Regions from separate parts of the Blautia sp. DFI.1.216 genome, predicted to be linked through region 1. Evidence: predicted binding sites of a transcription regulator. Region 1 holds the regulator's gene; each other region holds the start of a gene.

Region 1 (2,284 bases):
GATTCTCATATAGCAGTGGATTTATACTTTGACCGGGAAAATATAAAAAATATAGGTCCTTGACAATTCTCTGCGGTGAAATATCAGCCTTTATGGAAACATTTTTCTTCGTCTATTTTCACAAGGATGATATCGTCCCCGATCTGGCTGATACATTCCCAGGGAATGATATATTCATTATCACGTCCGAACAGGCAGCAGAATCTTCCGGGGCCTGGAAGTATAAGGGCGGTGAGTTGACTGCTTTTGCAGTCAAATTCCGCATCAATGGGACATCCGAGACTGCGGCAGGTACAGATATTAATTACTTCTTTTTGCTTTAATTCACAGATTTTCATAAATCAGATACAGTCCTTCCGGTTAAAATCAGACTGTCGTGCCAATGCTTTCAGAATCTGATATGCGTTTGATAACAATTTATGTATTTTTGCAAAAATTTATGCAAGTCCTTTTATTGACACCTTAAATAGAAATACAGTATAATAAAACTATATATAACTGTTTGTATTTGTGTTACTGAGAATGGAGTGAACAGTAACGTATTTGTAGCCGTTTAACCGAATCAAGTATATAGTACATAAGCAGAAAACAGTAATACGAATTAAAGGGGGACGTCGTATGAAGTGTCCATTTTGTAATCAGGATAATACGAGAGTAGTTGATTCCAGACCGGTAGAAGATACCAATTCTATCCGTCGCCGTCGTTTGTGTGATGCCTGCGGAAGGAGATTTACCACATATGAAAAGGTGGAAAGTATTCCGCTTACTGTGATCAAAAAAGATCAGAACAGAGAACAGTATAATCGCAGTAAAATTCAGTCGGGAATTCTGAGAGCCTGCTATAAAAGACCAATATCCATAGATAAGATTGAAGAGATGATGGATGCCATAGAGGGAGAAATCTTTAATACCGAAGAGAAAGAGATTTCCAGCACCAGAATTGGTGAGATCGTTATGGAACATTTGAAAGATCTGGATGCAGTTGCTTATGTACGTTTTGCGTCTGTATACAGAGAATTTAAAGATGTCAGTACTTTTATGGACGAGCTGAAGAAGTTTATGAATTAAATAAGAGTTCTGTGTGAACAGTAATGTATGAATGCTCTGTGTGAAAGGATTTACGGGCAAATATAAAGAGCCGACGAGAATAATATCCCGCCGGCTCTTTATGTGTATTTTTATGGGGGTAATTAACTAAAATAAATTAAACAATACCCTGAGCGATCATAGCATCTACAACTTTCTCGAAGCCTGCGATATTAGCGCCTGCAACATAGTTGCCTTCCATATCATAACGCTTGGAAGCATCATCAACTTTATGGAAGATATCAACCATGATCTGATGAAGTTTTGTATCAACTTCTTCTGCTGTCCAGGAAAGTCTTGCAGAGTTCTGGCACATTTCAAGTGCGGAAGTAGCAACACCACCGGCATTAGCTGCTTTACCAGGCATAAATGTTACACCGTTTGCCATAAGGTAATCAGTTGCCTCGCGGGTAGTAGGCATATTTGCACCTTCTGCAACATATTTGCATCCGTTTGCAATAAGGATCTTAACAGCATCAAGGTCAAGTTCATTCTGGGTTGCGCATGGAAGATAGATATCACATTTGATGTTCCAGATACCTTTTCCTTCTGTATAAGTAGCGCCTTCTACGCGATCTGCGTATTCTTTGATACGTCCACGTTTTACTTCTTTGATATCTTTAACGATGTCAAGTTTGATTCCTTCCGGATCGTAGATATATCCGTTGGAGTCGCACATAGCAACAACTTTACCGCCAAGTTCGGCAGCTTTCTCTACTGCGTAGATGGCAACATTACCGGAACCTGTTACGATGAGAGTTTTACCGGAGATTGTGTCGTTTTTAGCTTTAACCATTTCGTTCAGCATATATACAAGACCATATCCTGTAGCCTGTGTACGAATTAAAGATCCACCGTAGGAAAGACCTTTACCTGTGAGAACACCCTCGTATAATCCGCGGTTTCTCTTGTACTGTCCGTACAGATAACCAATCTCACGTCCGCCTACACCGATATCACCTGCAGGAACGTCCATATCAGCACCGATATATTTGGAAAGTTCTGTCATAAAGCTCTGGCAGAATGCCATAACTTCTCTGTCAGATTTTCCTTTAGGATCAAAGTTTGAACCACCTTTACCGCCACCGATCGGAAGACCTGTAAGGGAGTTCTTGAAAATCTGTTCGAAACCTAAAAATTTAAGGATTCCCTGGTTTACTGACGGATGGAATCTTAAACCACCTTTGTATGGTCCGAT
Region 2 (2,284 bases), on a different contig from region 1:
CTGGACTGTAAGGTGATGGACAGGACATTATTGATTCTGGACATTTTTGCAGCGAGAGCTATAACCAGTGAGGGTAAAATACAGGTAGAGCTTGCACAGCTTCGCTACAGATCTGCCCGTCTGGTCGGTCTCAGGGAATCTCTTTCCCGTCTGGGAGGTGGAATCGGAACCAGAGGTCCGGGAGAGAAAAAGCTGGAGACAGACCGTCGTCTTATCCGTACAAGGATCTCTGCTTTGAAGCAGGAATTATCCCAGGTGGAGAAACACAGGGAACTGATCCGTTCCAGCCGGGCCAGAGGCAATATGAAGACTGCTGCGATCGTAGGATATACAAATGCGGGAAAATCTACGCTGCTGAACACACTGACAGGCTCAGAGGTTTTATCAGAGGATAAACTGTTTGCTACACTGGATCCAACTACCAGACTTTTAAATTTGAAGGACGGACAGCAGATTCTTCTCACAGATACGGTTGGATTTATCCATAAGCTTCCGCATCATCTGGTCGAAGCATTCAAGAGCACATTGGAAGAGGCCAAATATGCAGATTATATTATCCATGTGGTAGATTCTTCCAATCCGCAGGCAGAGATGCAGATGCATGTGGTATATGAGACATTAAAAGAACTGGGAGTGATGGGAAAGAAGATCATCACACTCTTTAATAAGCAGGATGCGCCGGGGGCATGCGTACTGCGAGATTTTAAATCGGACTATACGCTGAAGGTCTCTGCAAAGACAGGCGAGGGTCTTGCAGATCTGAATGATCTTCTGGAGAAGCTTCTTGCTGAAGAACAGATTTATGTGGAGCGCCTTTTCCCTTATCAGGAAGCAGGAAAAATCCAGCTGATCCGCGAATATGGGCAGCTTATCTCAGAGGAATACACAGAGGAAGGGATTGTTGTGAAGGCAAGGGTGCCGAAAGAAATCTACGCCAGAGTTGTATAAAAAATATTTTGAAAAATAAGAAAATACCATATATTGTGCCTTTTGCGAAAATGAGGAACATTATGTGGTATTTTGCGTGTTGACGAACCGGTGATACTCTGATACAATGAACCTACAGTGTTACTCAGAGCAAAGTGGACAGTAACGACAGAAATATCTCCGGTAAGAATATGCAGGAGAAACAGATTAACAAGAGAAAATGGGGGCATTAGATATGTTTCAGGTAGTAAAACGTGATGGCGAAGTGGATGAGTTTAAAATAGGCAAGATCACAGCGGCTATCCATAAAGCCTTTGATGCAAAAGAGAAAAATTATAGCGAAGAGATGATTGATCTCTTAGGGCTGCGTGTTACTTCTGATTTTCAGAAAAAGATTACAGATAATAAGATTACAGTAGAAGAAATTCAGGACAGTGTGGAGAATGTGCTGATCCAGGCCGGATATGCAGATGTGGCAAAAGCCTACATTCTTTACCGCAAGCAGAGGGAAAAGGTTCGCAACATGAAGTCAACGATCCTGGATTACAAAGAAATCGTAAACAGTTATGTGAAGGTTGAGGACTGGCGTGTAAAGGAGAACTCCACAGTTACTTATTCAGTTGGAGGTCTGATCTTAAGCAACTCCGGTGCAGTTACTGCAAATTACTGGCTGTCTGAGATTTATGACAATGAAATCGCAGATGCACACAGAAATGCAGATATTCATATTCATGACTTGTCCATGCTGACCGGATATTGTGCAGGATGGTCACTGAAACAGCTGATCCAGGAGGGACTTGGCGGTATTGAAGGCAAGATCACATCTTCACCTGCAAAGCATCTGAGTGTTCTCTGCAATCAGATGGTAAACTTTCTTGGGATTATGCAGAATGAATGGGCCGGAGCGCAGGCTTTCTCATCCTTTGATACTTATCTGGCACCTTTTGTCAAGGCAGATAACTTAAGCTATCCGGAAGTGAAGAAATGTATTGAGTCTTTTATTTATGGAGTCAATACCCCAAGCAGATGGGGAACACAGGCACCTTTCTCCAACATTACGCTGGACTGGACAGTACCGGATGATCTTGCAGAGCTTCCGGCTATCGTAGGCGGAAAGAATATGGATTTCAAGTACAAAGACTGCAAAAAAGAGATGGATATGATCAATAAGGCATTTATTGAGACCATGATCGAGGGGGATGCCAACGGACGCGGGTTCCAGTATCCTATTCCGACCTATTCCATAACAAATGAGTTTGACTGGTCTGATACAGAGAATAACCGCCTTCTTTTTGAGATGACATCCAAATATGGAACACCGTATTTCTCAAACTATATTAACAGTGATATGAAACCA
Region 3 (2,284 bases), on a different contig from region 1:
CGTGAAGATTTAAAGATGACTGATACCCGTCAGGAATTTTAATCTGTTCCATGAGTGGATTCCTCCTGTAATTTCTGTATTTGCATATTTTATGGCAAACTGATAAAAAATATTGTTGTTTACTGAATATCCATTATCTTTTCCCACGCTATTATAACAGGAAAATGGTAGTTTGACAATTATTACTGTTCATTTGGAAGTATCTCGCGGGATATTATGGTTACGGAGAACAGAACGAACAGTAACACAATTTCAGCTTTGCAAGATTGGGGCGAAATGTTAAAATAAATGTGTAAATGAATGAAGCGTTAAATTTATATAAAACTTAGGGGGAAGATATATGGGAAAAAGGTGTCAGGTCTGTGATGGACCAATTGTAAACGGCAGGTGTAAATATTGTGGAATGCCATATAGAAATGATATGGAACTGTATCATCTGAACGAAGACCGTTCAGAGCACTATCGTCATGCTTCGGCAAAGGTGAAAAAAGCAATGGCAGAGAACGAGATCCCTTTGTCTGACAGAAATAAAACAGTTCCCAAAGCTGCAAAAACTTCGTCTGCCAGAACACAGACTATTAGAACGCAAAATACAAAAGTACAAACTTCAAGAATACAAACATCAGGGACAAAGAAAACATCAGGTCAGTCGTACAGCGCACAGACTGCCCGTACATACAGCACCGGAAAAAAGACAGCAAAAAGTGAGAAGAAAAAGAGCGGCAAGGCAGGCAAAATTTTCTGGATCATTGTGCTGATTCTGATGGTAATAATAGGTCAGATGGCAGAGAATTGGGATACGATTGGATACAGGATAGAAGAATTTATCTATGATGAGTTTGACATAGATCTCAACAGTATTTTTGATGACAGCAGTTCTGATGAAGTAAATGAGAGTAATAAGAATAATGAAAGTAATGAAAATAATGAAAGTAATGAGAATAACTGGACAGATGACTGGTCTGAGACCATCAGTGCAGTAAAGAACGGACAGGATGAACAGAGGGGCAATCCGGACTGGTATATGTTCACCGGAGAGAATTATATTGTCAGAACGGATGATACTGCATCAGAGATTGGCGATATAGATGCCAGTGACCAGGGGTATGATTTTACAATAGATCCGGGAGAATACAGGATAGTGTCCGGCTGGGAGAAGGTTGCTCTGGAAATCAGAAATTCTTCAGGAAAAGATGAAACTGTAAAATTTGACGAAGCAGACCACGAGGAGAAAATAGAATTACATGCCGGGGATGAGGTATCTGTGGTATCTCTGGATGGTCAAGATAATTATCTTGCCATGTATCAAATTCAGCAATATGACGAATAATTTTTTGCCCCTTTCTTTTTGTCAGAGACTGTGCTATACTTGTTAAACGTACCACATATAGAAAGAATTGTGGTGAATGAAAGAAAAAAATACTATATATTGTATATGGGAGCAAAAGGTATGATATATGTTATAAAGAAAGATGGTACGAGAGAAGAGTTTAATTCACAGAAGATCGTAGCAGCAGTAAATAAGTCGGCAGCCAGAATTTTATACACATTTTCGGATAAAGAGAAGGAATTTATCTGCCAGTTTGCGGAAGAACATGCGGAGGCACTGGGAAAGAATGAGATAGAGATCCAGGAGATGCACAACATCGTAGAGGGAGCACTTGAGAGAGTGAACCCGGCAGTGGCTAAGAGCTACCGCGATTACAGAAATTACAAACTTGACTTTATCCATATGATGGATGATGTATATACCAAGAGTCAGGCAATCCGTTATATTGGTGATAAGAGTAATGCCAATACAGACAGTGCGCTTGTAGCTACAAAGCGAAGTCTGATCTTTAATGAACTGAACAAAGAGCTTTATCGTAAATTTTTTATGAATCGTAATGAACTTCAGGCATGTAAAGATGGTTATATTTATATTCATGACCAGTCTGCACGTCTGGATACCATGAACTGCTGTCTCTTTGATGTGGCATCTGTACTCAGCGGCGGATTTGAGATGGGAAATGTATGGTACAATGAGCCTAAGACACTGGATACTGCGTTTGATGTTATGGGTGATATTATCCTGAGCACTGCTGCACAGCAGTATGGCGGATTCACAGTACCGGAAGTAGACAAGATTCTTGCACCTTATGCACAGAAGAGTTACGATAAATATATCCAGGAATTTATGAAATACTCTGACGAGAGCTGGACAGGACGTGAAGAACGTGCGATCGAGTATGCGCTTGACAAAGTCCGCAGAGATTTTGACCAGGGATGGCAGGGGATTGAGTAT

Evidence for each region. Region 1 encodes NrdR, which represses ribonucleotide reductase genes. Its sites were predicted from a motif close to CACAANATNTTGTG; they were not measured.
Region 2: a site for NrdR is predicted at 973-986, ahead of LJE11_RS12980 (ribonucleoside triphosphate reductase). Genes of this name have one in related genera too.
Region 3: a site for NrdR is predicted at 1,421-1,434, ahead of nrdD (anaerobic ribonucleoside-triphosphate reductase). Genes of this name have one in related genera too.

Annotation. Positions count from the first base shown of each region.
Region 1 is NZ_JAJDML010000031.1:27,333-29,616, reverse strand. Features, by position in the region: gene LJE11_RS12425 (YlmC/YmxH family sporulation protein) at 84-338, opposite strand; gene nrdR (transcriptional regulator NrdR) at 619-1,068, shown strand; gene gdhA (NADP-specific glutamate dehydrogenase) at 1,205-2,284, opposite strand, start outside.
Region 2 is NZ_JAJDML010000034.1:35,051-37,334, forward strand. Features, by position in the region: gene hflX (GTPase HflX) at 1-948, shown strand, start outside; gene LJE11_RS12980 (ribonucleoside triphosphate reductase) at 1,163-2,284, shown strand, end outside.
Region 3 is NZ_JAJDML010000010.1:83,459-85,742, reverse strand. Features, by position in the region: gene asnA (aspartate--ammonia ligase) at 1-52, opposite strand, end outside; gene LJE11_RS06000 (hypothetical protein) at 341-1,330, shown strand; gene nrdD (anaerobic ribonucleoside-triphosphate reductase) at 1,451-2,284, shown strand, end outside.